3 regions of the Aciduricibacillus chroicocephali genome follow, and region 3 is predicted to be linked to each of the others. Evidence: riboswitches for the same ligand, from Rfam matches in the RefSeq annotation. Region 3 holds a riboswitch; each other region holds the start of a gene.
What was found. Region 3 has a riboswitch for S-adenosylmethionine ahead of QR721_RS11320 (5-methyltetrahydropteroyltriglutamate--homocysteine S-methyltransferase). Riboswitches for the same ligand answer to the same signal wherever they lie in the genome.

Region 1: it holds a riboswitch for S-adenosylmethionine, as region 3 does, so the genes downstream of both, metK (methionine adenosyltransferase) here and QR721_RS11320 (5-methyltetrahydropteroyltriglutamate--homocysteine S-methyltransferase) in region 3, are expected to answer to the same signal.
Region 2: it holds a riboswitch for S-adenosylmethionine, as region 3 does, so the genes downstream of both, QR721_RS02095 (aminotransferase class I/II-fold pyridoxal phosphate-dependent enzyme) here and QR721_RS11320 (5-methyltetrahydropteroyltriglutamate--homocysteine S-methyltransferase) in region 3, are expected to answer to the same signal.

The regions. Positions count from the first base shown of each region.
Region 1 covers NZ_CP129113.1:1,780,074-1,790,945, forward strand. The annotation lists gene QR721_RS09330 (tetraprenyl-beta-curcumene synthase family protein) at 1-38, opposite strand, end outside; gene QR721_RS09335 (gamma carbonic anhydrase) at 115-672, shown strand; gene QR721_RS09340 (C39 family peptidase) at 743-1,597, shown strand; gene asnB (asparagine synthase (glutamine-hydrolyzing)) at 1,622-3,526, opposite strand; gene metK (methionine adenosyltransferase) at 3,674-4,888, opposite strand; SAM riboswitch class I at 5,042-5,148, opposite strand; gene pckA (phosphoenolpyruvate carboxykinase (ATP)) at 5,423-7,009, shown strand; gene QR721_RS09360 (ABC transporter substrate-binding protein) at 7,159-8,181, shown strand; gene QR721_RS09365 (ABC transporter ATP-binding protein) at 8,197-9,006, shown strand; gene QR721_RS09370 (ABC transporter permease) at 8,993-9,796, shown strand; gene ytkD (RNA deprotection pyrophosphohydrolase) at 9,842-10,315, opposite strand; gene QR721_RS09380 (hypothetical protein) at 10,339-10,857, opposite strand.
Region 2 covers NZ_CP129113.1:386,232-397,103, reverse strand. The annotation lists gene QR721_RS02110 (YueI family protein) at 1-116, shown strand, start outside; gene metE (5-methyltetrahydropteroyltriglutamate--homocysteine S-methyltransferase) at 153-2,444, opposite strand; gene QR721_RS02100 (bifunctional homocysteine S-methyltransferase/methylenetetrahydrofolate reductase) at 2,525-4,387, opposite strand; gene QR721_RS02095 (aminotransferase class I/II-fold pyridoxal phosphate-dependent enzyme) at 4,384-5,514, opposite strand; SAM riboswitch class I at 5,617-5,724, opposite strand; gene QR721_RS02090 (precorrin-2 dehydrogenase/sirohydrochlorin ferrochelatase family protein) at 5,861-6,505, opposite strand; gene QR721_RS02085 (sirohydrochlorin chelatase) at 6,514-7,266, opposite strand; gene cobA (uroporphyrinogen-III C-methyltransferase) at 7,287-8,054, opposite strand; gene sat (sulfate adenylyltransferase) at 8,109-9,257, opposite strand; gene cysI (assimilatory sulfite reductase (NADPH) hemoprotein subunit) at 9,277-10,872, opposite strand, start outside.
Region 3 covers NZ_CP129113.1:2,179,113-2,189,116, reverse strand. The annotation lists gene QR721_RS11360 (SulP family inorganic anion transporter) at 1-971, shown strand, start outside; gene prfA (peptide chain release factor 1) at 1,139-2,209, shown strand; gene prmC (peptide chain release factor N(5)-glutamine methyltransferase) at 2,212-3,072, shown strand; gene spoIIR (stage II sporulation protein R) at 3,153-3,749, shown strand; gene QR721_RS11340 (hypothetical protein) at 3,809-4,210, shown strand; gene QR721_RS11335 (L-threonylcarbamoyladenylate synthase) at 4,512-5,537, shown strand; gene QR721_RS11330 (manganese efflux pump MntP) at 5,657-6,211, shown strand; gene QR721_RS11325 (LysE/ArgO family amino acid transporter) at 6,460-7,065, shown strand; SAM riboswitch class I at 7,191-7,290, shown strand; gene QR721_RS11320 (5-methyltetrahydropteroyltriglutamate--homocysteine S-methyltransferase) at 7,409-8,512, shown strand; gene QR721_RS11315 (DUF2691 family protein) at 8,642-9,097, shown strand; gene QR721_RS11310 (amino acid permease) at 9,164-10,004, opposite strand, start outside.

The sequences.
Region 1 (10,872 bases), 400 kb from region 3:
ATGAGCGTTGCCGGCCTTCTAGGAATACCGTTTTTCATGGGACGACCCTCCATTCCAAAGTTAACCAATTATTGATATACTATTATTATCACCAACTATAAGGGGAGGATACAAATGATCCACCGCTTCAAAGACAATGTTCCGATTATTGATGAATCTGTATTTGTTGCGCATGATGCTGTAATTATTGGCGATGTCGTCATCGGCGAAGAATCGAGCATCTGGTTCAAAACTGTTATTCGAGGCGATGTTGCTCCGACTCGAATTGGCAAAAGGGTCAACATCCAGGACCTTTCCCTTATCCATCAGAGTAAAGGCATGCCTGTCATAATTGAAGATGATGTGACAGTCGGCCATCAGGTTACACTGCATGCTTGTACAATTCGCAAGAACGCTTTAATTGGGATGGGTTCTGTCATTCTCGATGGTGCAGAGATTGGAGAAAACGCCTTTATCGGTGCAGGCAGCCTTGTTGCGCCCGGCAAAAAGATCCCTCCAAATACGCTTGCTCTCGGGCGTCCTGCAAAACCTGTAAGAGAGCTGACAGAGGAAGACCATGCTTATATGAAGCAACTGACAAAGAATTATGTAAATAATGGACGCACATATAAGGAAATGCCGGAACTATGCACTGAGTTTACGGATTATAGCAAACCAATTGACAAAGAATAAGCCCGACCTTATTTAAACTGTAAAGCCCAAGCAGTGTCGCGGCAATTTTTATGCACTGGAGTGAGTCGCATTGCTATTAATTATGTTCTTCCTGACCTGCACAGCGGCAATAGCCTTCATGTGCTTTGGCGCTAAGGCCTCCCGCAAATGGGTTAGGAATTCTTTCTATTTTTATGGAGCCTTGTTCACACTTGCAACCTTGGGCTTACTAGCCATCAATGTGCAAAATAATGATGACTTCATTCGCTCAGCTTTGAGAGAACTGACAAAGAAAGCTGAATTGACTGCAGAGGCAGAACCATTCATGACTTCAGAAAATCGTATCCAAGATTCGGTGCATCTTAAGGCACCACTTGTCAAACAGCTGCCGGAATTGCCACGCGGATGTGAAGTTGCCAGCTTGGCAATGCTGCTGCAATATAATAATATTGATGCCGATAAAATGACATTGGCTGATCAAGTACGCAAAAACCCGCGCAACCATGAAATTACAAATGGGAAGATTCATTTCGGCAATCCGAATAACGGCTTTGTCGGCGACATGACTTCCTTTGAAAATCCTGGGCTTGGTGTATATCATGGACCAATTGCAGAGTTGGCAGAAACATACGTTGACCCTCAGCGTGTCCGTGATTTTACAGGAAGTGAATTCACTGAGATTATCCAGCAATTAAACGAAAAACGACCGGTTTGGGTAATTATAAACGCAACGTATAAGAAGTTGCCAAAAAAAGCCTTTGTCACTTGGCATACGGAAGATGGCCCCGTCAAGATTACAAGACGTGAACATTCCGTTCTCATTACCGGCTATGATGAAAAATACATTTATTTTAATGATCCTCTAGCAAGAGAGACAAAAGCACCTATGCAATCATTTAAGGAAGCATGGGAGCAAATGGGAAAACAGGCGATCACAATCCGTTAAGGATTGGTGATCGCCTGTTTTTTATTATGCAAAGACCGGCTTTTTGGAATTCTCGGACTTAGCAAGTTCATTAAAATCATATTTCTTTTCGATGAAAATTTGATGCCATAGCATGAACATAAGTACTGTCCAAATTTTACGGCTGTAGTCCCCTTTGTCCTGGCAATGTGCTTCAAGAAGATTCGCTACATAAGATTTATCCAGCAAATAATCTGTTTCACTTTCCTGAATGAGCTGTTTCGCCCAGCCATTAAGCTCTTTCTTCAACCAATGACGTGTCGGTACCGGGAAACCAAGCTTCTTACGGTCTAGCACATGGTCAGGAATAATGCCGCGTGCAGCTTCACGCAAGATTTGCTTTGTAGTTCCATTGGCAATCTTCAAATCAACTGGAATTTCATTCGCTGTCTTGAACACTTCGATATCAAGGAAAGGTACACGCAATTCCAATGAATTTGCCATTGTCATCTTGTCAGCCTTTAGCAAAATATCACCGCGCATCCAAGTATGGATATCGACATATTGCATCTGGTTCACAAGCGGATAGTCAGTGACTTCATCATATAACTTGCCAGTGACCTGCTGATAGTCAATGTTCGGATTAAATGTTTTAAGGAATTGTTCCTTCTCAACATTCTCAAACATCTTCGCATTACCAATATAGCGTTCTCTAAGTGGTGTTGTCCCACGCTCAAGGAAGCTCTTGCCACGCATTCCTTCTGGCATCGCTGCAGCAAGACGAGCAAGCATTTTACGACCAGCGTTTGGAACAGAGTTAATCCATTTCAATGAACCTGGTTCACGGTATATGTTATAACCGCCAAACAGTTCATCCGACCCTTCACCAGAAAGGGCTACTGTCACATGCTTTCGAGCTTCTCTTGCTACAAAGTATAGAGGCACACATGCTGGATCTGCAAGCGGATCATCCATATGCCACATGATTTTCGGAAGCTTTTCAACATATTCTTCCGGTGTAATGATGTAAGAAATATTTTCAACTTCGAGCTTGTCCGCTGTTTCTTTGGCAACATCAACTTCTGAGAAACCTTCACGTTCAAAACCAACCGAGAATGTTTTGATGTTCGGATTAAATTTCTTAGCCATTGCTACGATGATTGTAGAGTCAATACCACCGGATAGGAAAGAACCGACAGGCACATCTGAACGCATATGAACATTAACTGAATCATACAATGTATCCTGAATACGCTTGATCCATCTGTCTTTATCAGTTAGAACTGGATGGAAAGTCGCATGGAAATAACGTTCAAAATGGAGTGCTTCACCAGGCTTCTTCACAAAATAATGACCAGGTTCAACTTTCTTAATTCCCTCTGTCATTGTTAGCGGTTCAGGTACGAACTGGAAGCTCAAATATTGCTGAAGCGCTTCTGTATCTACCTTTTCATTTTCAAGCATCATCGTAATACTTTTCTTTTCAGAACCGAACACAATTCCCTCTTCAGTTTCACGGTAGAAAAGCGGTTTAATGCCAAACGGATCACGTACGCCATACATCGTCTTCTCTTCTTTATCCCAGATCAATACTGAGAACATGCCGCGTAGACGCTTGAAAGCCTGCTCACGGTATTTCGTGAACATTGCTGCAATGACTTCAGTATCCGACTCCGTTGCGAATTCATAACCATCCGCTAGCAACTCTTCACGAAGCTCAACGTAGTTGTATACTTCCCCATTGAAAACAAGACGAATTCTATCATTGTCATAGCTGAGCGGTTGACTTCCGCATTCAATGTCAATAATACTTAAACGTCTAAAACCAAAAGAAACATATTCATCATGGAAATAACCTTCATCATCCGGGCCACGGTGGGCTATGATGTTATTTTGCGCTTTAAAAGACAGCTTTGCCGCATCATCCGGCTGCTTCGCCTCATTGCGAATCATGCCAATAAATCCACACATATATATAATCCTCTCTCTCATCCTGAATCATACTTTAAGAGTATAGCAAAAAACAGACGAAGAGAACAGCGAGCGCTTATCTCTTCATTTATAATATTCGCAGGATATCACCTGATTGCAGGGGGACATCAAAAGAAAAATCCCGCCTTATTGGCAGGATTCCTTCTGTTGCACAAGCGCACACAATTCTTCAGTCTTATCTGTTCTTTCCCATGTGAAAGTCGTATCAGTACGGCCAAAGTGACCATATGCAGCTGTCTGCTTGAAGATCGGTTTCTGCAAGTCAAGCATGCGGATAATACCTGCTGGACGTAGATCAAACAATTTGCGAATTGCGCGGACGAGCCTTTCTTCTTCGACTTTTCCAGTTCCGAAAGTATTCACTGAGATGGAAACCGGTTCAGCGACACCAATTGCGTAGGCAAGCTGTACTTCACATGAATCCGCAAGCTTGGCAGCAACAATATTCTTTGCGACGTAACGTGCCGCGTAAGCAGCTGAGCGGTCAACTTTTGTCGCATCTTTTCCACTGAAGGCACCGCCGCCATGACGCGCATAGCCTCCATATGTGTCAACGATAATTTTACGACCTGTAAGACCAGCATCTCCCTGTGGTCCGCCAATTACGAAGCGGCCAGTCGGATTGATGAAATACTTTGTCTCATCATCAAGCAATTCTGCCGGTACGACTTCTTTAACGACATGTTCCTTCATGTCCTTTTCAATCTGGGCCAGTTCAATGTCCTGGTGATGCTGAGTTGAAATGACAATCGTATCGACACGTACCGGTTTATCGTTTTCATCATATTCTACTGTAACCTGCGTCTTCCCATCCGGGCGCAAGTAAGATACAATTCCTTCCTTGCGTACATTAGCAAGACGTTTGGCAAGACGGTGAGCAAGTGAAATTGGCAAAGGCATCAACTCATCAGTTTCGTTGCATGCATAGCCAAACATAAGACCCTGGTCCCCTGCTCCAATTGCAGAAATCTCCGCGTCAGACATTTCTCCCTTACGCGCTTCCAATGCCGTATTGACACCTTCCGCAATATCAGGAGATTGTTCATCAATTGCCGTCAGAACAGCGCATGTATCAGCATCAAAGCCATACTTAGCCCTTGTATAGCCAATTTCCTTCACTGTGCGGCGAACGATTGCCGGGATATCGACATATGTTTCAGTTGTAATCTCACCGGAAACAAGAACCATTCCAGTAGTTACAACCGTCTCACATGCAACACGACCGTTCGGGTCTTTCTTAAGAATTTCATCTAAAATTGCATCCGAAATCTGATCACAGATTTTATCCGGATGTCCTTCTGTAACAGATTCGGATGTAAACAAGCGACGATTGTGTACCATTTAATCCATTCCTTCCATGAATAAAATATTTTACGGAATCCATGGCCATCCTTATATATACAGTATGAGAAAACATCCTTCATTAAATGCAGGTGCTTTTATATGTATAAAAAAAGCCATTTCTCCAACAATGAGAGAAAGGGCGTCCTTTCGCTCTTATTGTTCAAGGAGATTGTCCTTGCTTTCAGTTGGCACCTTTCACATATTGTGAGGTTGCTGGGCTTCTTCGGGTCTGTCCCTCCACCTGCTCTGAATAAGAGTTCCGTATTTAATATCCTAGCTTAACAATAAGGATTTGTCAAACCATGCACAGTTAATTCAGTAGATTCCAAATATTCTTACGCGAATTCGCTACAACTGTTGCAAAATTTTGCCGACTTGCCAAAAAAATTGTCTTCTGTTTCATAACAGTTTAGGGATTAGTATGGACTATTATTTGAAATGTGTTATACTATTATGCAGATAATGTATAAGATGCCCGATTCACAAGAGAACCGGCATTCCCAAATCCCCCACAAAGGCAGGTTTGTATAGATGAACAAGGTTGAATCATCCGCATTGCTTAATGAATTGAAAGGCCATGAAGGCTTAAACAGTAATTTATCAGTACCACGTCTCGTTGAAAAAATTCTCGAACGCGGTGAAGCTGAACTGAGTGAAACAGGTGCAGTATGTGCCAAAACGGGAAAATATACTGGGCGTTCTCCTAAAGATAAGTTCATCGTTAAAGACGATATTACAGAAAATACTGTTGACTGGGGCGACGTGAATCAGCCGATCGATAGCGCCTCTTTTGACAAACTATATAATAAAGTAATAGATTACCTTAAGCAAAAAAATGAAATTTTCCTTTTCAAAGGTTTTGCTGGGGCTGATAAGAACTACCGCCTTCCTATTCAGGTGTTCAATGAATATGCGTGGCATAACCTTTTCGCAAGCCAGCTCTTCATCCGTCCGACTGCTGAAGAACTTGCTTCCCATGAAGCTGGCTTCACAATCGTTTCTGCTCCGACTTTCAAAGCGAACCCTGAAGAAGACGGAACCAAATCCGAAACGTTCATTATCGTAAACTTCACAAAGCGCATTGTTCTCATCGGGGGAACTGAATATGCCGGTGAAATGAAGAAATCCATCTTCTCAGTTATGAACTACATGCTTCCACAACAAGATGTTCTATCCATGCACTGCTCTGCAAACGTTGGCCAGGAAGGCGACGTTGCCCTATTCTTCGGTCTTTCCGGAACAGGGAAAACGACTTTGTCAGCGGATCCGTACCGTCGTTTGATCGGTGATGATGAACACGGTTGGGGGCCAAATGGTGTCTTCAACATCGAAGGCGGCTGCTATGCTAAGACAATTAATTTGTCAGAAGAAAAAGAACCGCAAATTTTCAATGCAATCCGCTTCGGTTCGGTACTTGAAAATGTAATTCTTGATTCAGAAACACGCCTTCCGGATTATGATGATACTTCTTTGACAGAAAACACTCGTGCTGCCTATGATATCGATAATATTGATAATATCGTGTTGCCAAGTGTTGCCGGTCATCCGAACGCAATTATCTTCCTTACTGCTGATGCTTCAGGTACTTTGCCTCCAATCAGCAGACTTACTAAAGAGCAGGCTATGTACCATTTCCTTAGCGGATACACTTCTAAGCTTGCTGGTACAGAGCGTGGTGTAACAGAACCGCAGGCAACTTTCTCTGCTTGCTTCGGCGCGCCATTCTTGCCGCTTGCACCTGCAAAATACGCTGAAATGCTCGGTAAGAAGATTGATGAGCACAATGCACGCGTATACCTTGTGAACACTGGATGGACTGGTGGATCATACGGCGAAGGATCACGTATGAAACTTTCTTACACACGTGCAATGATCCACGCTGCCTTGGAAGGCGAATTGAACAATGTCGAAACAGCAACAGATGAGATTTTTGGTTTGAACATTCCTCTTCAAGTACCTGGTGTACCTGATGAAGTGCTCGTTCCGAAAAACACATGGGCTGATAAAGATGCCTATGATTCTGCTGCCAAGGCACTTGCAAACAAATTCCATGAAAACTTCAAGAAATTTGAAGCAAGTGATGAAATCAAACAAGCAGGTCCTGCTTATAAAGGCTAATTCCCTAATATAATTGCAAGCCCCATACCCTCTCAACTCTGAGAAGGTATGGGGCTTTTTTATGCCCGATCCGCTTACTAGGCATTCACACACGAAACTGCCTGTGCATAAAATGCTCCTGTACAATCCAAGGAGAAAGGATGGTTAGCATGAAGAAACTGCGAATAACCGGGATTCTCTTACTATTCCTCACCTTCACAATGCTCGCCGCATGCGGGCCCGGAAGTGATGATAAAAAAGATTCCGATGGCCAAAAAGTCGAGAAGATTAAACTTGGCGAAGTAACACGCTCTGTCTTTTATGCGCCGGAGTATGTCGCACTGGAAAAAGGTTTCTTCAAAGATGCGGGACTTGATGTCGATCTGCAGACGACTTGGGGTGGCGATAAGACAATGACAGCTTTGCTATCCGCAAGTGTTGATATCGCCCTTGTCGGATCTGAGACATCTATCTATGTGCATGAGCAAAAACCAAAAGATAAAGTTATCAACTTTGCACAGCTTACACGAACCGACGGAACGTTCCTCGTATCGAAAGAAGCAGACCCTGATTTCACATGGGATAAGCTGAAAGGCAGCTCGTTCCTCGGTCAGCGCAAAGGCGGCATGCCACAAATGGTCGGTGAGTTCGTCCTCAAGAAGAACGACATTGACCCGAAAACAGATCTTAATTTGAAACAGAATATTGATTTTGCAAACATCCCAGGTGCTTTTGTGTCCGGTGATGATCAATATGTCCAGTTGTTTGAACCAACAGCGAGTATTTTTGAAAAAGAGGGAAAAGGTCATATCCTTGCTTCATTTGGAGAAGCCTCTGGTGAAGTACCCTACACTGTCTTCATGGCAAAAGAAAGCATGCTGAAAAAAGATGCGGCAACGATTCAAAAGTTCACTGACGCTATTTATAAAGCTCAGCAATGGGTAGATGCGAATGATGCAAAAACAATCGCTAAGGTCATCGCTCCATATTTTGAAGATACTGATGTCGATATGCTTGCCGCCTCTATCAATCGTTATAAGGAACAAGGTTCATACGCATTGGATCCTCTCCTTAAGAAAGATGCATGGAACAATTTGAAAGACATCATGGATGCAGCTGGTGAGTTGCCTGGCAAAGCACCATACGAAGAATTGGTGAATACAGATTTTGCAAAGAAAGCGATGAAAAAGTAAAGGAGGAGATGACGTATGACATTCCTCTCCATTGATAATATATCTCATCTCTTCTTCAATAAGGACAGTACAACTGAAGCACTTGATTCAATCAGCTTCACGATGAATGAGGGGGAATTCATCTCCCTCTTAGGCCCGAGCGGTTGCGGTAAATCTACCTTGCTCAATATTATTGCCGGACTGATTAATCAGACTGAGGGCGAAGTGCTGCTGCAAGGAAAACGACTCAGAGACCAGGAACATAAAATCGGCTATATGCTTCAGCAAGATTATTTGTTTCCATGGAAAACCATTCTCGACAATGTGATGCTCGGACCACAGATTGCCAAAGTGAGAAATGAAGAAATAGAGCTGGAAGCAATGAATCTCCTTGAAGAAGTCGGACTGACCGGGGTTGAGGATAAGTATCCTAACTCACTCTCTGGAGGCATGAGACAGAGAGCAGCACTTGTCCGGACGCTTATTAATGAACCTGAGATTCTCCTGCTTGATGAACCATTCTCTGCGCTCGATTACTTTACGAAGCTGAAACTTGAAGATCTTGTCTCCAAAATATTAAAAACCTATCAAAAAACTGCAATCCTCGTAACACATGATATTGGAGAAGCAATCTCAATGAGCGATCGGATCATCGTCTTGGACCGGCAACCCGGGAAAATTCACCAAATCTTTGAAGTACCGATCGAACTGAGAAACGAGCGGCCATTCCTCTGCCGGCGTCATTCAAAATATCAGACAATCTTCGAAAAAGTATGGGGAGCGATGAATGTAATTGAAGCAGGTACAGCCACCATAGAAAGCGGGGGCCGCCATGAAACAGAATAAAGAAACGCTTTGGAAGCAACACCTGAACCGTCTTAAACTCGAGAAAAGGGTCGTTCTTTTTTGGCAGTTGCTCATATTCGTGACTTTCTTCATTTTTTGGGAAGTTGCTAGTAGAATGTATTGGATTGATCCTCTTCTATTCAGCTCACCATCGAGCATATATGAAATGCTTAGCAGAAGACTTGCTGGTGGCTCCATGCTTGTGCACATTAGAGTGACATTATTTGAAACAATTCTGGGCTTTGTAATTGGAACAATTGCCGGTATTCTTATTGCAAGTGCACTTTGGGCCTCAAAAAGATTATCTAATGTTCTGGATCCGTACCTTGTCATCCTTAATGCGATGCCAAAAGTCGCTTTGGGACCGATCATTATCGTAGCATTTGGCCCTGGTTATTTCTCCATCATCGCAATGGGCGCAATGGTTTCAGTAATCATTACTGCCCTTGTCGTTTATACAGGATTCAGGGAAGCAGATCCAAATTATGAACGTGTACTGCGAAGCTTCGGTGCGACACGCTTCCAAGTTTTTAAAGAAGCTGTATTCCCGTCAACACTACCGGCAATCATATCCACCTTCAAAGTCAATGTTGGTCTCGCCTGGGTTGGAGTAATTGTTGGAGAATTTCTCGTATCAAAGCAAGGGCTTGGCTATTTGATCATTTATGGATTCCAGGTTTTCGACTTCACTCTCGTTATGTCCAGTCTTATCCTAATAGCCATTTTTGCCGCTTTGATGTTCAAGCTTGTGGAAAAAATTGAAAAATGGCTCATCAGGCACACATCATGAGAAAAAGCCGATACACTGCTCAATTTCTGCAGCGTTCGGCTTTTTTTACTGATGGATTTCATTTTCTATTTTGTTCAGGCAATGGGTAAGTACTTTATCTTTCATAATGAAACTATATTCAGCATTATGCCGAATATTTTTTGGCAGCTCCTCCATGATCACCGGTCCGTCCGTCTCATAATATGTTTCCTGCGGCAGCAATTTTGCAATTTCTGCATAATAGACATTCTTAATGATCATAGCGCTTTTTCCATCTACTTTGTACTGACCAATATATTGGATCTTATCAATTTCTCCGCCCGTTTCTTCCATCACTTCTCTGATGGCTGCGGCTTTTGCATTTTCACCTTCTTCAACCTTGCCCCCGGGAAATTCAAGTCCGCGTTCCTTGTGAGCAGTCAGAAGCCATTTGCCTCTATGTCGGCAAATGACCCATACATGCTTCGGATCCCTTGAGAATGGTTCATCGGCAAATGACAAAGTCACCGCGTTTTGATAATAATCTTTGAACTTGTGCATTTTTCAAATCAGCTGCCTTTTCCTCAATCCACCGCCTGTTCATATTGAATACGGGCGATTTTCCATGTGCCTTCACTATGGTGAAAATGAATGCGCATTGTAAGATTTCCGTACAGGGCCGAGTTCAGCTTTTGCTTCACTTCTGCCCGGTCCTCTGTTAATTGTACCATATCATAATCAAGCTGTTCATCAAAATCAGGAGGCCCTTCAACTGGTTTCAGAAAGAGCTTGCTGCCTGCTTGACGGTATAGTTCATTTATGAAAGGCTTCACAGCGGACGGTTCGGCAAAGGTAGCGAATTTCTCCAACAAATGAGATTTGTCTTTTATGTTCAAAACTCTACCTTCTTGATCAGTTGGCTGGTTCAGTTCTTTAGAAAATCGTTCCATTAATTCGGAGACACGCGCCTTATCAAGTTTATCGTTTTGCTGTACTTGGCTGACCGTCGCATTGTCATAGGCTGATTGACCAAAGCTGACATAAGGTGCGCTGAATGTAAGCCCGACAATGACAAAGGCGGCTGCAATACTCTTCTTTCCCATTTATGAATTCCTCCT
Region 2 (10,872 bases), 940 kb from region 3:
ATAAAGCGATTGATCGTGAGAATATTTTCTTACAGGAAAAAGAGCCTGCTCTTGAAACAAACAATGCACCGAAGCAGCAATCACTCTTAAAAAAAATCAAAAGCTGGCTATCATAAATATAAAAAACCCCCTCGTGTCGAGGGGGTTTTTTATTATTTCTGTTCCTGAAGTACTTCTTCGCGAGCTTCTTTCGCTGCTTGAACCATTACTTTCAATGCATCGATTGTTTCTTTTTCTTTACGAGTTTTTAGACCACAGTCAGGGTTAACCCAGAACTGCTTAGGTGAAATTGTGTTCAAAGCGCGTGTGATGTTGTGCTTCACTTCTCCGACACTTGGAACGCGTGGGCTGTGGATATCATAAACACCAAGACCGATTTCTTTTGTGTATGTGTTATCTTCGAATGTCTGAACGAGTTCACCATGGCTGCGTGAAGTTTCAATAGAAATTACATCAGCATCAAGCGCATCGATTGCATCGAAGATATCTTTGAAGTTCGAGTAGCACATATGCGTATGAATCTGCGTGTCAGCTTGAACAGTTGCAGTAGACAAGCGGAACGCGTAAGCCGCAGCATCAAGGTACTCTTCCCACTTAGTCTTGTCTAGTGGAAGACCTTCACGAAGTGCTGGTTCATCAACCTGGATAATTTTGATTCCCGCTTCTTCAAGTGCTTCGATCTCTTTGCGAATTGCCAAACCGATCTGGTTCATGACTGTTGCTTCAGAAGCATTATCATGTACGAATGACCAGTTTAGGATTGTGCAAGGACCAGTAAGCATACCTTTCATTGGGCGGCTCGTAAGTGACTGTGCATAAACACTTTCCTTAACTGTGATTGGCTCTTCCCAATAAACATCTCCGAAGATTAGTGGTGGCTTAACACAACGGGAACCGTAAGACTGAACCCAGCCGTATTGTGTAACACCAAAGCCTTTAAGCTTCTCACCGAAGTACTCAACCATGTCATTACGCTCGAACTCACCATGTACAAGAACATCGATATCAAGCTCTTCCTGGATTTCAACCCACTTCTTGATGTTGTCTTTAACGAATGTTTCGTACTGTGCGTCAGAAATTTCACCTTTGCGCCACTTAGTACGAGTCTGCTTAACAACAGCCGTCTGAGGCAAGCTTCCAATCGTTGTTGTAGGAAGAAGCGGCAAGTTGAAACGCTCATCCTGTGCTTTGATGCGCTCTGCGAATGGTTGTGCACGCTCTGCATCTGCTGCTGTAAGGTTAGCTGTGCTCTTCTTAACATCTTCATTAGAACGATGGCTTGCATTTACAGCTTCAAGAGCTTTTTTGCTATCTTCGAATGCTGCTTTTGCAGCTTCTCTGCCTTCGTTTGCAGCTTTTGTAAGAGAAACGATTTCCTGAAGTTTTTCATCAGCGAATGAAAGGCCTCCAAGGATAACAGAATCAAGCTTTTCTTCAGGTTTTTTAGAAACTGGTACATGAAGTACAGAACATGATGGCTGGATGATCAAACGGTCTTCAGAAACATGTTCCTTAATTGCTTCGACAAGGTCGAATTTCGCATCAAGATCTGCACGCCATACATTACGTCCATCAATTACACCGGCAGCAAGTACTTTATCTTTCGGGAAGCCATTTTCTTTAAGCTGCGCAAGAGATTCTTTTCCGTGAACGAAGTCAATACCAATCGCCGCAACCGGAAGTTCAGTGATTTCTTTGTAGTTGAACAAGCGCTCGAAGTATGTCTGGAAGATAATCTTAATTCCAGGGACTTCCTTGCTGAACGTTCCGTATACCTCTTTAGCATATTCAATTACTTCGCTAGAAGCATTTGTAGAGAAGATTGGCTCATCAATCTGAACCCAAGTAGCGCCAGCTTCAGCGAGTTCTTTAAGAATCTGTACATATAGTGGTACGAACTGGTTTAGAAGAGAAGCAAACTGCTCCGGCTCATAACCTTTAGAAAGTTTCAAGTATGTGATTGGGCCAAGGATAACCGGCTTTCCGTCAATGCCAAGCTTTTCTTTAGCTTCTTTGTAGTAAGCAAGTGCACGGTTTTCAACAAGTTCAGGCTTAGCATGATCAAGCTCAGGAACCATGTAATGGTAGTTCGTGTTGAACCACTTTGTCATTTCAGATGCAACTGCATCTTTCACACCACGAGCCATAGCGAAGTATGTATCAACGTCCACTTTTCCGCCTTTGTAGTTGTAGCGTTCTGGAACAATACCGAATGTAGCTGACGTATCAAGCACATGATCATATAGAGAGAATTCGCCAACAGGAATTAGATCGAGGCCGAATTCCTTTTGTTTCTTCAAGTTGTTTAGACGGATTTCATCTGTCTTTGCAATAAGTTCTTCCTGTGTGCTTTCCCCGTTCCAATAATTCTCAAGAGCTCTCTTCCACTCTCTCATTTCACCGATTCTCGGGTAACCCAAGCTTGAGCTGATAACTTTAGACATATTATTTTCCTCCCTGATTTCTATTTTTTTGAGAATGCTATGTTCAAAATGCTGATGGGCATCTATTTTACTGAAGTTGATCATGTATGCTGAATATCGCCGGCATGCACCCCCTTCAAGTCATTGTTTAGTCTGCTGTTTATATATTCAACAAGTTTGACACTAACGTCATAGCGCATGAAAGGCGTGATAAGGTAAATTCCTTTAAAATATTCCAGTGCGGTATCCAAAAGATCCTTGGAAATATCAATGCCAATTTCTATTGATTTATCTTTGTCTCCGCGAGCTGACGCCATTCTATCTCTTACATCATCAGTCAGCTTGATGCCTGGCACTTCGTTATGAAGGAACTCAGCGTTTCTTGATGAGGTAAGTGGCATGATGCCTATATAGATTGGAGCTTCAATATGTTTCGTTGCGTTAGCAAGTTCTATGATTGTTTCCTTGCTATAGACAGGCTGCGTCAGGAAATAGTCAGCTCCAAAACTGATCTTACGTTCAAGTCTTTTTACTGCCTGCTCCATATTTTTGACATTTGGGTTAAATGCAGCAGCTACTGAGAAATTCGTCGATTTTTTTAGCGACTTGCCCGAGAAGGAAGTTCCTTCGTTGAACTGTTTGATCAGCTTGATCAGTTCAAATGAAGTGACGTCGAACACGGAAGTAGCACCTGGGAAATCACCTATTTTCGTCGGATCGCCAGTTATTGCCAAAATGTCATGCATTCCGAGTGTGTGCAGTCCCATCAAATGAGATTGCAATCCAATCAGATTACGGTCCCTGCAAGTGAGATGGACGAGTGGTCTCATATCACATTCCTGTCTTACCAAGGTCGCCATTGCAGCATTGCATATACGAGGACTGGCAAGAGAGTTGTCAGCAAGTGTGACCGCATCGACTCCAGACGCCTTCAAAGCTCTTACCCCATCCAGAAATTCCTCTGTATGCAAGTGTTTAGGTGCATCCAGTTCTACAATTACAGAATGGCGTTTCTTCGCAATTTCATGAAGCGGTTTTTCCTTCTTGCTTCGTTTTTCCCTTATTGCAACCGGGTGCGGTTTCTCCTCAACCTGCTTCTCAGCAAGTGGTGTAACACCACGCACTCCTTCAGCAAGAGCTCTAATATGTTCAGGCGTTGTACCACAGCATCCGCCAATCAGCCGAACACCTTCATCCCTGAAGTCCTGAGCACATTTTCGGAAATAGTCAGGATGATTAACATATTCCAACTTACCCTCGCTATAGGCTGGAAGACTAGCGTTCGGATATGCTGCAAGAAAAGCATGATCAAGCAACGGAACTTCTTCCAGTGAACGAACCATATGATATGGGCCAAGACGGCAATTGATTCCTACAACATCCGCTCCATGTTTCTCCAGTTCTTGTAATGCTTTTGCAAGTGGCATGCCATTTTCCAAAGTTCCGGCTTCATGCATGGATACATTAGCTATAATCGGAATATCTGTTATCTCTCTTGCGATATCGAGTACCATGATCAGTTCATCAAGATCATAATAAGTTTCAAGAAGAATGCCATCGACCTTCTCCATAAGCAGACAATAAAGTTGCTCGCGGAAACTTCTTTTAATCTCTTCTTTAGAACCGAGCAAAGACTGTGTACCGTGAATTCCACCAATTGTTCCAACGACAAATGCCTCATCACCAGCTGCCTTCCTAGCAAGTTGGACAGCTGCTTCATTGATCTGCTTTACTTTGTCCTCGAGACCATATCTGGCTAGCTTAATATAGTTCGCCCCGTACGTATTCGTCTGGATCACATCGGCCCCAGCTTCAATATAGGCGCGATGTACATTCAAAACCTGATCCGGATGCGTCAAGCACAATTCCTCGAAGCAGCGATCGACGCCATAAGAATAGAGCAGCGTTCCCATCGCTCCATCGCCAATAAGGATTCGTTCTTTCATTGCCTCCAGCAGTTTCAATTGTTTTGCACTTCCTTGGCTCCGACTTTGTTCAATGCCTGGTCAAGATCATCAATTAGATCACGGGCATCTTCAATGCCGACAGAGACACGGAGCAATGTATTTGAAAGACCGTAAGCTTCTCTTGTTTCACGAGGTATATCCATATGAGTCTGAGTTACCGGATATGTAATCAGACTTTCGACACCGCCGAGACTTTCAGCAAAAGTAAACAGTCTGATAGCACGCAAGAATGGCACCACTTGTTCTTCCTGTTTGACTTCAAAGCTGAGCATGCCTCCCTTTCCTGGATAGAAAACCTTCTGTACTTGCGGATGGGACTCTAAGAATTCCTTGATTTGCTTTGCGTTGCTTTCATGTTGCCTCATTCTAAGTGCAAGTGTTTTCATGCCTCGAATGGTGCTCCAACAATCAAATGGCGCTAAAACGCCTCCGATTGCGTTATGGAGGTGGAACAGCTCTTCGCACAATTCCTCACCCTTTGCTGCAACAAGTCCGGCAAGAACGTCGTTATGTCCTGCGAGATACTTTGTAGCGCTATGAATGACGATATCTGCACCTTCTTCCAACGGCTTTTGCAGAAGTGGTGTATATAATGTATTGTCAACTATTGTCAAAATTCCATGTTTTTTAGCTACTTTAACGACTTCACTGATGTCGACAGTACTCATGAGTGGGTTTGTAGGTGTTTCAATGAAAAGTGCCTTTGTATCATTCTTGATCAGGCTTTCCAGCTCACCGTAATCATCATTGGCCCAGTAATCAAAGCTAAATCCATAGTTTTTCTCATAAAGTTCAAACAGACGATATGAGCCTCCATACAAATCACGAGAAGCGACAAAATGTGCGCCTTTTTCAAATAATGAGAAAACTAATTGCATAGCTGCCATTCCTGAACTGCAAGCGTAGCCTCTATCCCCATTCTCTAATCTTGCAATTGCATCTTCAAGCACATCACGTGTCGGGTTACCTGTACGAATATAATCGTATCCAGTAGCCGCAGTGTCGTCCTTCGTATGTTCATGTCTATACGCGGTCGAGAAGTAGATTGGCGTATTAATAGAACGGAGCGGTTCTTCTCTTCTGTTGCCGATCTGTACCAGTTCTGTTTCTGTCCGTAATGTCATTCTCTCCAACCCCTCTCACTATTCTTTGAAGGAGGAAATCCTGCAAAAAAAGAGCCACCTTCGGGAAAAAAGGCGACCTTTAATATGTATAATCAAGGACTCCTCTCATCTCCCAAGTTATCAACTTGTTGGAATTGGCACCTTGACTGCATAATGCAGACGGTTGCCGAGGCTTCAAAGGGCCAGTCCCTCCACCTCTCTCGATAAGAAAATTGAATCTTTCAACTAAATATGAAATTTAATATATCATATCTGTTTTCTTATATTTACGCAATACCTTTTTGTAAATTTTTTAAAAAATTCAATAGATTGTTTATATCCCGAATTTACACGCTATGTATATGTTTTATACAGAATGTGCAGAACTCTCAACAAGTGAAAGGAGATGGAGATAAAAGAGAAGTGATTGGCGGGCGACTTCCGAATTTCGACACTCGTTGCTCGCTGCTTGTTCCAATACATATTTTTTTAAATCGGAAGATAGCGAAAGTTCGTGGACAGTTTTTTTTCTAACTGTTTCAAGAAATTCCATGTATTCAGTGAATTCATGACCAAAATGATCAGCTATTTCATCACGTACTTTACGAGCAAGAATGGGACTCGCCCCTTCTGTAGCTACGGAAATGGATAATTTCCCTCGATTTAGTGATGCTGGCACATGGAAATTACCAGCATGCGGATCATCAGCAATATTGACAAGCTGGTGGGGAGCTGCAGCTGAAGCGACAAGCTCGTTTACCTCAGAGTTACCGGAAGCCGCCATGATTATGAAGGCACCATCCAAATCAGCCGGCTCAAAGAGTTTTTGCTGCCACTCCAACTGACCTTGTTCATGAAGTTCGTATACCTCCCGGCAAACATCCGGGCTGACAACCTTCACAACGGCTCCTGATTTGAGAAGACGCTGAATTTTGCGCCGGGCTACAGAACCGCCTCCTATTACAACGGCGGTCTTTCCAGAGATATGCAGTGTTATGGGATAAGTATCCATAATGTACCTTAAACCATTTCAAAAGCCGTCTTGGAATCAAGCAATTCATTTGCCCGTTCCTGAAGAACCTCTGCAATGCTTGGATGATAGCCAAGACTTTCACAAAGGATGAACTCTTGCTCGGAGTCTGGAAGTTTTTCAAGCTCTTCCTCAATTTCATACATGACAAGGCCACTGAACAATAGATAAGGGACGATGAACACTCTCTTCGCACCGCTCTCTTGAGCTGTCAGAAGTGCTTCCCGCAGCTTTGGCTTGGCACCATACATGAAACTGATTGCAACTTCCTTAAAAGGGTGCAAGCTTTGCAAATCCTCAGCAATACTAGTTAGATCCCGTTTCACTTCAGGGTCACTGCTGCCTCTTCCAACTAGAAGAACCATATCCTCATAGCCGGGTTCGCCTTTCTCCTTAACCCTGTCTAAAAGTGCATTCGTAATTTTTTTATGGATACCGAATGGACGACCATATTTGAATTCAATATGAGGATAAAGATTTTGAGCCTTCTTCAATTCATCAGGAATATCCTTTTTGGCGTGCATTGCCGTCAACAATAAGATTGGAACAACCGAGATACACGTTGCCCCCCGGTCAACACATCGTTTGATTCCTTCCAGAATATCTGGCTCGACAAGTTCCAAAAAACAAGATTCCTGGATTGGCGCTTCGACACCTTCCTTGCCTCTATCTATAAAATCAAGCGCCTCTGCGACCCCCTGGGGGACCCTAGTTCCATGACCTATATATAGTACTGCTTCCATCTTCGCTTCCCTCCTTGCATTCAGATCATTGCTTCATTCTCGGCAATTTGTTCTTCAAACCATTGAAGCTCTTCGCGAAGCTTAACAACCTCTCCAACAACAATCATGCTTGGATTTTTCACTTTCTTTAATGCAGCAATTTCTACAATATTATCAAGTGTTCCAACAACAGTTTCCTGATTGCGTGTTGTGCCCCAATGTACAAGCGCTACAGGTGTTTCTGGATTTTTACCATGACGGATAAGCTGTTCGGAAATATACGGGAGATTCCCGACCCCCATATAAATTGCAAGTGTATCAATCCCTTTTGCGAGGCTTTCCCATTTAATAGCCTCTTCCCTGCCTTCACGCGAATGTCCTGTTACAATTGCAAAACTGGAACTGAGCTCACGATGTGTAACCGGTATTCCGGCATAAGCCGGGGCGGCAATGCCTGAAGTGATGCCCGGCACAATCTCAAAAGGAATGCCGTGCTCACGCAATGCTGCCGCCTCTTCCGCTCCTCTTCCGAAGATGAATGGATCGCCGCCTTTTAATCTCGTGACGACTTTCCCCATTTTCACGTGCTTGACGAGGAAATGATTGATCGTCTCCTGCTTCATCGCATGATAGTCGGGGAGTTTGCCACAGTAGATTAGCTGGGCCCCTTCCTTCGCATGATCCAGCAGCTCTCTGTTGATCAGCCGATCGTATAAAATGACATCTGCTTCCTCTATGCTTCTGAGACCTTTCACCGTAATCAGCTCCGCGTCTCCAGGACCCGCTCCAACAAGATATACTTTACTCATCTGCTCCCTCTCCCCTCAGGTTCATGCGCTATGACGCAGTGACCTTCAAAACATTCAGGAATGAACTTCTGTTCCCTGCATTCCTTTTATAAGCACTTCAACAACTTCCGAACGACTGAATGTAGCCGGTGGATATTCTCCATTTCTTAGCATGCCGCGTACTTTTGTACCTGACAGAATCACATGCTTTTCCTTGTCATGCGGGCAAGTTTTTGCAGTTGCCATGTTCCCGCATGCTTCGCAGTAGAAGGAATGTTCAAAGAACAGCAGTGTGATCCCCAGTTCTTCTTTCGTATAATGACTGAAAATCTTCTGTGCGTCATATGTGCCGTAATAGTCACCTACACCTGCATGATCCCTTCCAACAATGAAATGTGTGCAGCCAAAGTTCTTACGGACCATCGCATGGAAAATCGCTTCACGCGGACCCGCATAACGCATCGCCGCAGGGAAAACACCAAGGAAAACATGGTCTTCCGCGTAGTAGTTCTCAAGAAGGACTTCATAACTTTCCAGTCGGATTGGCGCTGGAATATCGTCAGACTTTGTCTCGCCGACGAGCGGATTCAAGAATAGACCATCAACGATTTCGAGAGCTGTTTTCTGAATATACTCATGAGCGCGGTGGACAGGATTTCTCGTCTGGAAGCCGACAACCGTATTCCAACCCTTCTCCTGGAAAATTTCGCGAGTTTTTGCTGGATCGAAATAATAAGAAGCAAATTCCGGATCATCAACACGTTTGACAAGTGTTATTTCACCGCCGATATAGAAGTCAGGTCGCTCAAGCATTTTCTTCACACCTGGATGAGCAAGCTCAGTTGTGCGATAAACTTGCTCTGCTTCCTTCTGCTTATCAGGAGCAAACTTATCCGTAATACGGATTGAGCCGTATACTTCACCGTTATAAACTAGCTTTGCTTCATTGCCGATTTTAAGGCTTTTCTGCTTCTCAGCCGTAACCGGAAGCGCAATAGGTATGCTCCAAGGCTCACCTGTGGAAAGTCGCATATCATTAACAACTGCATCATAATCCTCTTTATTCATAAATCCTGTAAGAGGGCTGTATGCACCTGTACCCAAAAGCTCCAAGTCACTCAGTGCCATTGCATCCAGTTCAATTGTCTGCTCAATTGAAGACAAATCTTTTCCAAGTTCGATACGGTTGACGAGAACTCCGCCATGTGGTTCGCTTAGTGCCATTGCTTTAATCCCCCTTGGTCTATTCGTGGAAATTCGTTCCATCGGTTGTCGCCTTCACATAACCGGCGCGGATTGTGAAGTCTCCGAAGCGTTCTCCGTCTTCTCGTTCTTTCGCATAATGCTTAAGAAGTGTTCCTAGTTCACTAAGAATTTCCTTCTCACCAATATTCTCACGATACATCTTGTTCAGGCGGTCTCCGTTGAAACCTGCACCAAGGTACATATTATATTTACCAGGCGCCTTCCCTATGAAGGCAATTTCCCCAAGTGCTGGTCTTGAACAGCCGTTTGGACAGCCTGACATACGAATGACAATCTCGTCTTCTGTAAGACCGTTCTCATCAATAACCGCTTCAATCTTTGTAAGCAGTTCCGGCAAATAGCGTTCTGCCTCTGCCATTGCAAGACCACATGTCGGAAGTGCTACGCAAGCCATTGAATTGCGACGCAATGCTGACAAATGTTCTCCCGCTGTCAAATTATACTTTTGAGCTAGCCCATCAATAAGATCTTTTTGATCTTCCGGAATATTGGCAATAACCAGGTTCTGGTTCGCCGACAGACGGAAGTCACCTTTGTGTACTTTTGCAATTTCGCGCAGGCCAGTCATAAGCGGATAGCCTTCCTCATCCTTCACACGGCCGTTTTGGATAAATAGCGTGAGATGCCACTTGTCATTCACACCTTTTACCCAACCATAACGGTCACCATTATGGTCAAAGTGGAAATCCTTCGCTGGAGCAAGTTCCCACCCAAGGCGGCTATGCAGTTCATTCTTGAGCCAATCTAGGCCACGTGCATCAATCGTATATTTGAAACGTGCATTTTTACGTACCGAGCGGTTACCATAGTCGCGTTGAATTGTAATAATCGTTTCCGACACTTCTACAATCTGCTCAGGAGTGATGAAGCCGATCAGTCTGCCGAGCTGTGGATATGTTGCCGTATCCCCATGTGTCATTCCCATTCCGCCACCAACAGTTACGTTGAAGCCTTCGAGCTTGCCGTCATCACCTAGGATGGCGATATAGCCAAGATCTTGCGAGTATACGTCCACATCATTAGAAGGTGGGACAGCAATGCCAATTTTGAACTTCCGCGGCAAATACACTTTGCCATACATTGGCTCCTGCTCTTCTTTTGTGTCTTCCACTTTTTCTCCATCAAGCCAAATCTCATGGTAGGCATTAGTACGTGGTGACAAGTATGCACTCAGCTTGCTTGACCATTCATACACTTCCTGATGAATTTCAGATTGATAAGGATTCGGATTGCACATGACGTTACGGTTTACATCACCGCAAGCTGCCAGTGTGTCCATCAGAGCATCATTGATTGAACGAATTGTCTTTTTCATATTCCATTTAAGGATTCCGTGAATCTGGAATGCCTGACGTGTAGTTAGCTTGAGAGTGCCATTGCCGTATTTATGTGCCAAGTCATCCATGACGAGCCATTGATCTGCTGTTGCTACACCACCTGGAGCACGTACTCGCAACATGAATTGATACGCAGGCTCAAGCTTCTGACGAGCACGTTCAGCACGCAAGTCACGATCATCCTGCATGTAGCTGCCGTGGAATTTCATGAGCCTATTATCCCAGTCTGGTATGCC
Region 3 (10,004 bases):
GGTTCTTCAAGGCAATTCCGGCACCGCTCATCGCGATCGTCGTTTTGACAGCGATTGCGGTATACGGCCATCTGGATTTACGAACAGTAGGAGACCTTGGAGAAATTACAAAGTCTTTGCCTAGTTTCCTTATTCCGGACGTTCCATTTACATGGGAGACGTTCAAAATCATCTTCCCGTATTCTATTTCTCTAGCTATAGTCGGGCTAGTTGAGACATTACTCACATCATCCATTGTCGATGACATGACAGATACAGGGAGTAATAAGAATAGAGAAGCACGCGGTCAGGGGATTGCGAACTTTATCAATGGCTTCTTCGGAGGCATGGCCGGTTGTGCAATGATTGGTCAGTCTGTCATCAATGTAAAATCGGGCGGGAGAAAGAGACTTTCCACATTTGTTGCTGGGGCTTTCCTAATATTCCTCATTCTCGTTCTTGGTGACCTCGTTGTAAAAATTCCGATGCCGGTACTTGCAGGAATCATGATTATGGTATGTATCGGCACATTTGACTGGGGTTCTTTTGCTTATTTGAAGAAAGCTCCTAAGTCTGATGCGGTGGTTATGGTTGTTACAGTCGTTATTGTCCTAATGACACATGATCTGTCCAAAGGAGTCATTGCCGGAGTCATCCTCAGCGCGATTACATTTGTTGCGAAAATCTCAAAAATCAAAGTTACCGAACAACTGCAGAACAGCAAGATTATCTATAAAATAAAAGGTCAATTGTTCTTCGCTTCAGTCGAATCATTCGTTGATGCATTTGATATGGATCTGACTAATAAAGAAATCATTATCGACTTCACAGAAGCGCATATTTGGGATGATTCCGGAGTAGGCGCAGTCGATAAAGTGATTATGAAGTATAAGGAAAAAGAGAATGAGGTTACTGTATTGGGAGTGAATGAATCGAGTCGTAAATTGTTGAACAGGCTCGCTATACACGAAACAAAAACGAACCATTCTTAATAACAGGCTTCATTTTTAATAAACAGACAGCGAAAGCAAGGCATGCAGTTCAAAGCGATTCTGCATGCCTTAATTTTTTAAAAGAGAAAGTGCTATTCAAACATTACTTTGACCCTTGTACAGCGGGTATACTATAATAGGACTGTTAATGAGAGAGGTGGACAATTGTGCTTGATCAATTGCAATCATTGGAAGACCGTTATGATAAATTGAATGAAATGCTGAGTGATCCTGAGATCATCAGTGATACGAACAAGTTGCGTGAATACTCCAAGGAGCAGTCTGGCCTGGAGGATGTCGTAGTAGCATATCGCGAATATAAAGATGTGACGACTGGACTGAAAGATGCGAAAGAGATGCTTGAAGAAGAGTCGGATTCTGAAATGATCGAGCTCGCCAAAGCGGAGATCGATGAGCTTGAACAGCGTAAGGAAGCACTTGAAGATGAGATGAAAATTCTCCTCTTGCCCAAGGATCCGAACGATGAGAAGAACGTTATTATGGAAGTACGTGGAGCGGCTGGCGGAGACGAGGCGGCATTGTTCGCAGGAGACCTTTACCGCATGTATTCCCGTTATGCCGAGGCAAATGGCTGGAAGACGGAAGTTATTGATGCGAATACGACAGGTGTCGGTGGATATAAGGAAATCATTTTCATCGTGAACGGAAAAGGTGCATACTCACGTCTGAAGTTCGAAAACGGAGCGCATCGCGTACAGCGTGTGCCGGAAACAGAATCAGGCGGCCGCATTCATACATCAACAGCGACAGTTGTCGTTATGCCGGAAGCGGAAGAAGTCGAAGTCGACATTCATGAAAAAGATATCCGAGTTGATACATTTGCATCAAGCGGCCCGGGTGGACAGAGTGTTAACACGACGATGTCTGCAGTCCGTTTGACACACGTTCCGACTGGCATTGTTGTATCATGCCAGGACGAGAAGTCTCAGATCAAGAACAAGGAAAAGGCGATGAAAGTTCTTCGCGCCCGTATCTATGATAAGTTCCAGCAAGAGGCGCAAGCTGAGTATGATGATGCTCGTAAATCGGCTGTCGGTACAGGGGATCGTTCTGAGCGTATCCGTACGTACAACTTCCCTCAGAACCGCGTGACGGATCACCGCATCGGCTTGACAATTCAGAAGCTTGACCAGATTCTTGAAGGCAAGCTGGATGAAATCGTCGACGCACTCGTCATGGAAGACCAGACGAAGCGCCTGTCCCAGATCGGAGAATAAGAATGGAAACAAAATTGTATGAAGTCCTGAAACGGGCTTCTCTTTTTTTGGAAAAGAACGGAGCGGAACCACGTGTTGCAGAAATTCTTCTGCAGCATCATTTAGGTCTTTCACGCAATGATTTTTTCATGAAAATGCGTGAAACGGTTGATGAGGAAAAGCTCGCTCACTTTCACAATGATGTGGAAAACCATGCTCAGACCGGAGTTCCAGTCCAGCATCTGATCGGCATGGAGGAATTCTATGGTCGCATGTTAAAAGTGAACCGCGACGTGCTTATTCCAAGACCTGAGACAGAAGAAGTTGTTGCAGAAGCCATACGGATAGCGAAGACAATGAATAACGATTTTTTCCGCATTGTCGATGTCGGGACAGGGAGCGGCATTATCGGCATTACATTGGCGCTTGAACTGCCTGGAGCCGAGGTAATGGCTATTGATTTGTCCGAAAAAGCACTTCATGTAGCCAGGGAAAATGCTGCTGAACTTGGAGCGGATGTGAGATTCATGCACGGAAGTTTCCTGGAGCCGTTAATAGAAGCGGGTGAAAAAGTCGATCTCATCGTTTCGAACCCGCCGTACATTCCCTATAATGAAAAACCAAATCTCTCACGGACAGTAACTGAATACGACCCGGAGATGGCTTTGTTTGCAGAGAACGATGGGCTTGCTGCGTATGAAGCAATTGTGCAGCAATCAAGCGCAGTCTTGAATCCAGAAGGTGGTATCGTGTTCGAAATCGGCCATGATCAGGGAGAAACGGTGCCGACGATTATCCGAAACAAATTCCCAGAGGCTCACATACAGACCTTAAAAGACATCAATGGCAAAGACCGAATCGTAACAATGCAAAAGAAAGATTAATAGATTTTTTAATTTGTGAGTTTAATATTTTGCCAGCGTGCCCATACTGACTCTTACAAAGGTTCAGGGGGTACTGGCAAATGAAAAAACTAATTACTTACTCAATCGCAATTATTGTTATTTATTTTATAATCGTGAACGTACTTTCTCTTATAAATACAGATAAAGCAAATGCAGAAGATTATCAGGTCATCCCGGATGAAGCAATTCGTTTGCGCATTCTCGCTAACAGTGACAATGATGCAGACCAGAGATTAAAGCGTAAAGTCCGCGATCGCATTAGTGAAGAGATCGCAGTATGGGTTGAAGATATTGATGACATTGAAGAAGCACGCAAGCTGATTGCTTCTAAAACAGATACAATTCAGCAAATGGCAGCCGAAGTACTAGCAGAAGAGAAGAGCAGTCAGACGGTCAAGGTAGAGTATGGAAAGAACATTCAGTTCCCGGTTAAAATGTACGGAAACTATGTATATCCTGCAGGTGAATATGAGGCAGTACTCATTACACTTGGCAAAGGCGAAGGTGCCAACTGGTGGTGTGTTCTCTTCCCGCCGCTCTGCTTCCTAGACTTCTCATTCGGTACGACAACTGCTTCTGAAGACGGCCTGCCGAAACAACCGAAACAGGAAGTTAAAGTGAAGTTTTTCCTATTGGAATGGCTCGGTTTGTCATGAACAGATAGATTGCCGCATACAATCTAGCAAATGACAAACTTATAGAAGAGGTGGAAATCGTGGAATTGATCCAAGCCAATGAGGCGATTTTTGAAGAGCTGCAATCTTTTGTAACGAAGAACCGGTCAATTGATGTACGTACGCTTGCGAACGAAGGATATGTTATTAGAATTCCGGGCAAGATTATCGGCTGCTTTGTTCTGGAAAAGCAGAGCTTCGAAGACCGATGGCTCAAGCAACTATTCATTGAAAGAGAAGAAGCTGCAAGATTGCCATACATTCTTGAAGCGATTCTTCTTCTGGCAAGAGAGCAGCAAACGAGGCAAGTACATGTCCACAGTCATCAGCCGGCACTGGATATCTTGTTGGAAGCTTTGCAATTCAGTCCACAAGAATCCCCAGCAAGCTCTGGACAAACAGGTGAAAAGATTGGCAATTGGTGGATTTATCAAGTTTGCTAAGTGGACAGTTTTCATGAATAAGATTGAATTCAGAAAACTATGCACAGTATCCACATAGCCATGTGAATAAGTTGTGTAAAAATTCGACAAAATGTGTATAATTACTTTTTGATAAAATAATATCCGATAAAATCAGCGTTCTTAAAAAACTGCCTGTGTATAAAATGCATGGGCAGTTTTGTTTTTAGCTGTTTTTCTGTGGATAATGTGAATAAGTTGGGAATTGGATTTAGAGCTGGATGCTTTTTTGCACAAACAAAGTCAATCCGCTAAAATGTAAGAAGGAAAAGAGGTAGCGGATATGATGAAAACAGAACATTTAAAGATAACGGATATTCATATAGATGAAGAAAAAATAAAAAAAGCAGCTGCCCTGTTGGCGAAAGGGGAACTTGTTGCATTCCCGACTGAGACGGTTTATGGGCTTGGAGCGGATGCGGCGAATGAAGTGGCAGTGAGTGGAATATTTGCTGCGAAAGGCCGACCTCAGGATAATCCTCTTATTGTCCATGTTGCATCTGTGGAACATTGTCGGGAACTCGTACAGGAAATTCCTGATTATGCAGAGAAGCTGATGGACCGCTTTTCACCTGGGCCAATCACATATGTTCTTCCGCATAGAGGTGGCCTTGCCGATAACGTAACAGCAGGGCTTGCGACAGTCGGCATCCGAATTCCTGACCATCCGCTCGCGCTCGCCCTGATCCGGGAGAGTGGTTGTCCAATTGCGGCACCGAGCGCGAATACATCAGGCAAGCCAAGTCCGACGACAGCCTTTCATGTCGCTGAAGATCTTGATGGCAAAATTGCCTGCATTGTCGATGGTGGAGCGACTGGAATTGGTGTGGAATCAACTGTCATTGATTGTACTGGTAAGCTGCCTGTTGTGCTTAGACCTGGCGGCATTACGCAGGAAATGATTGAAGAGGCGATCGGGGAGAAACTTGCATCAACGAACGGAATCCCTGAATCGGACAAGCCGAAAGCACCTGGAATGAAGTATCGTCATTATGCTCCTGTTCTTCCGCTTATACTTGTCCAAGGCGATGCTTCTAAAATTAAGGAGTTTGTGCGAAAAGTAGAATCAGAAGGCAAACGTGTTGCTGTGCTCGCGAGCAAATCGACTGCGGATCATTTGGATCTTCCTCATGTCAAAGTGCTTGGCACAGAGCCCAATGAAATTGCGGCTAACCTTTATGCAGCACTGCGCCATTATACTGAAAAAGATGCCGATCTTCTAATTTGCGAAGCTTTCTCTCGTTCAGGTATTGGTGAAGCGATTATGAACCGGCTTGCAAAAGCTGCTGAAAAGCATATGATCCTATAGTAATCGACTTTGAGAGTTGAAGTCCTTCCGTCATTGGGAGGGCTTTTTTTCATGCTCATAACCTCTGACGGACAGGCATAGAATGAACAAGCATATATGGTCAGGGGAGAGTGTGTCGGATGGATTCTAATGATTTGAGGGAAATGGTTTCATTGCTTCTACTTGCCGGGGCACTTGGCATGGACGCTTTCAGTGTAAGCCTTGGACTTGGCATGCAGAAGCTGCGTCTGAAACGAATTGCAATTATCGGTTTCGTAATCGGTTTATTTCATATGGCCATGCCATACATAGGGATTCTGCTTGGACAGGTTATCTCAGGCAGGTTCGGCGAATGGGCGGAGTTACTTGGAGGTTTGCTTTTGCTTGGCATTGGTGCTCAAATGTTCTTCTCAGCATTTCGCGAACAGGAAGAGATGCTGTTCCAGCCGGCCGGTTTTGGCTTGCTGCTGTTTGCTTTCACAGTGAGCATCGACAGCTTCTCGGCAGGATTAAGTCTTGGACTATCGCAATCAAAGACCTTATTTGTCATCGCGGCCTTTGGAGTTATGAGTATTTTGCTAACGTGGCTCGGTCTTTTGATCGGCAGAAAAGTACGCGGGTTCTTTGGAAGATATAGTGAATTGCTCGGGGGCAGCATTTTGGCTGGTTTCGGTCTGTTTACGATGTTTGGATAGATATCTTGTATATGGCGAGCGGCTCTTATTTGGGGCTGCTTGTTTTTTCTTGTAGGGGATGCTGCTGTATGTGCGAGTTGTAAGTAAACATATGAGTATACAAAAACACTTTGGACATTGGGGGTTCCAAAGTGTTTTTGTGTTAAACAGTTTTAAGTAATAGAGCAGGAAAGCAGCCATTTTTGCGGAGACTTATTTTCATTGAGAGAAAAAACATATAAAGTAATAGTGGGAAAGGAGATGACAAAATGGAAGCAATGATACATGGAGTCATTCTCGCATTTGGACTCATATTGCCGCTTGGCGTCCAAAATGTTTTTGTATTTACACAAGGAGCTACACAGCCAAAGCTGCTGAGTGCATTTCCTGCAACGATTACAGCCGCCATTTGTGACACATTCCTCATCCTTGTCGCTGTGTTCGGGTTATCGGTAATCGTTTTGCAGTTCGAGTGGCTGCGTCTTGGGTTGATGAGCGCAGGCATACTATTTTTAATGTATATGGGTTATTCAATTTGGCGATCCAGTCCTTCTACTTCAACAGTGGGGAAGGCGCTGCCAATTAACAAACAGATCGTCTTCGCCCTGTCTGTATCCTTGCTGAATCCTCACGCCATCATCGATATAGTTGGTGTGATTGGTACGAGCGCATTGAAATACGCCGGTACAGATCAAATCCTCTTCACAATTACGTGCATCGCCGTATCATGGGTCTGGTTCTTCGCATTGACATTGGCGGGCAACTCAATGAAGCGGCTCGAAAGATCAGGGAATTTGATGACTATTTTCAATAAATGCTCCGCTCTTTTCATTTGGGGAACGGCTGTTTATCTTCTAATTGGGCTTGTCGGTTGACTGAAACGTCAAAAGGGACAAGGCCTCCGGTTATATTAAATATAGACTATTTGAAACAGTGTTATTTTTAGTTGACAACTTACCTTTAGGAAGCTATAGTTATTTTAAATTGATAATTCTAAATATTCTTATCCAGAGAGGTGGAGGGACTGGCCCTTTGAAGCCTCGGCAGCGGACTTGTTCAAGTACTGTGCCAATTCCAGAAAATCATGCGGAAGATAAGAAGAGCTGGTCATGCGTTAATCACATTCGCCCCCTCTTCTAACTAAGAAGAGGGGGCTGTTTTAAACCTTGCTGGTTCGCATTAAGAGAGTTATCAGATAAGACGAGGGGGAGTACTTCAATGACAAACACAGCAGCGAAAGCGCCATTCAGAGCAGATCATGTAGGGAGCTTGCTTCGTCCGGAGCGAATCCATAAGGCAAGAAAGGATTTCCAGGAAGGCAGCATTACTTCCGAGGAATTGTATCTGATAGAAACAGAAGAAATTAAGAAGATTGTTGATAAGCAAATTGAAGTCGGACTGCAGGCCGTTACAGATGGTGAATTCCGCCGCAGATTCTGGCATACAGATTTCCTTGAGCATTTGAACGGCGTAGAAGGCTATGTGCCTGAACATGGCTTCAAATTCAAAGGAGAAGAAACGGAACGCTACGATATTCGAGTAAATGGAAGAATCTCATTCAACGCAGATCATCCGCATATTAAGGAATTTGTTGAGTTCAAGGAAATCGTTGGGGACCGTGCTGTTGCCAAACAGACCATTCCAAGCCCGAACCAGTTGTTCAACGCGGGCATTCGCAACAAAGATATTTATCCGGATATTGAAGAATACGCAGAGGATATCATCAAGACGTACCGCGATGCAATCAAGGCTTTTTATGATGCGGGCTGCCGCTATTTGCAGCTTGATGACGTATATATCGCTGGCCTGAACGCACCGGAAATTCCCTTCAATGACAGTGCCTATACTCGTGAACAGCTTATTCAATTGGCATTGCGCGTTGCGAACGGTGTACTTGAAGGCAAGCCGGAAGATCTCACGATTACAACACATCTCTGCCGTGGTAACTACCGCTCCAACTGGGCGTTCGAAGGCAGCTACGCGAAAATCGCGCCAACTTTGTTCGCTAAGGAAAAAGTGGACGGGTTCTTCCTTGAGTACGATGATGACCGCTCCGGTGATTTCACTCCGCTGGAACACATTCCAAATGGCGGTCCTCGTGTCGTCCTCGGCGTATTCACTTCAAAGCACGGCAAATTGGAAGATAAAGAAAACATCAAAGCCCGTGTGGAAGAAGCGACACAATACGTGCCATTGAAACAATTGTGCATCAGCCCGCAATGCGGTTTCGCTTCCACTCACCACGGAAACATTTTGACTGAAGAGGAACAGTGGGCGAAGTTGAAATATGTTGTAGATATTGCGAAAGAGATTTGGGGATAAGTTTCTGATAAACTTTGTTTAGAAATAAATGCGTGTCTGATCCGAGTATTTGGGTTGGGTACGCATTTTTTGAGTGAGCAGGGCGAGTGGGAAGTTCCAGTTACTTGCATGCAAAAGGAGGGATAAAAATTGCTGCGTGGAGTAAATGTTAGCTTGTCAGAGAGTGATGGTGTTTCAATCAGAAAGTTGCTTGAGCCTATGAACTTCTCAGCATATTGCTGGAAGATAGACCGTGATGAATCTTATGGTGAAAATGATCAGTCTTTGTTCCCGCTGGAAGATACAATTAATGGAGAAGAAGTGAACCACTCAATTAAACATGGAGACTCCTATACTATTTATTTTTTAGACATGAAGGCTTTTCCAAGTGAAGCTGATATGTTGGAAATTGAGACTTATCATGACTTTCTGGAAAGTGCTTGCGAAATCATTATCCTTGTTGCTGATGGCGCCTACATAGAAATCTATGCCAAAGATTTTGTTTTATTGAAAGATATATATGAAAATGCATTGAAAAATAGTATAGAAAAAGTCGAATATATAACAGAAGAAAATGATGGGAGAACAAGGATGACAGTTTGGTAGATGATGGATATAAAGGCACTTTGAGCAGAAAATAAAAAGCACGCCACTCAGGGCGTGCTTTTGTAATTAATTGGACAAATCACAGTCTTTCAAATGAAGCATTTTTGTCTTCTTCGTAAATTTGTAGCCAAGCCATAATGCTAAGAATAGCGGAATCCCGATATAGGAAACGATGACACCATACCAGTCGACATGGTCACCCATAAAGGCTGAATAGTTCTGTCCGAGTACGACAAAAGCACAAACCGCAAACGCGAATAGTGGACCGAACGGGAACAGCTTTGCCTTGTATGGCAGAACATCCAGGCTCTTACCTTGAGCAGCGAAAGCCCGACGGAATCGGTAGTGGCAGATTGCGATGCCAAGCCACGCGATGAATCCGGACATTCCTGATGCATTCAGGAGCCAAACATAAACGGTACCATCACCAAACAGTGAAGCAAGGAAGGCAAGTGTTCCGACCAAGGATGTTATGATCAGGGCGTTGACAGGTACGCCACGTTTATCGAGTTTACCAAGAAATGCAGGTGCCTTTCCTTCACGGGCTAGATTCCAGAGCATGCGTGTTGAAGCATACATTCCGGAATTCCCTGCAGATAGGACAGCTGTCAGGATGACTGCATTCATGACAGAAGCAGCGAAGGCAATTCCTGCTTTTTGGAAGACAATTGTGAACGGACTTACTGTTACATCGTCACTAGCAAGGTTCCCGTTTGTATAAGGGATGATCAAGCCGATGGCAAGAATCGCAAGTACATAGAATAACAGAATGCGCCAGAACACAGTCTTTACAGCTTTTGGAATGGATTTGCCAGGATCTTCTGTTTCACCAGCTGCAACACCAAGCAACTCTGTACCTTGGAATGAGAAACCGGCTGCCATGAAGATTCCGAGCATCGCCATGAAT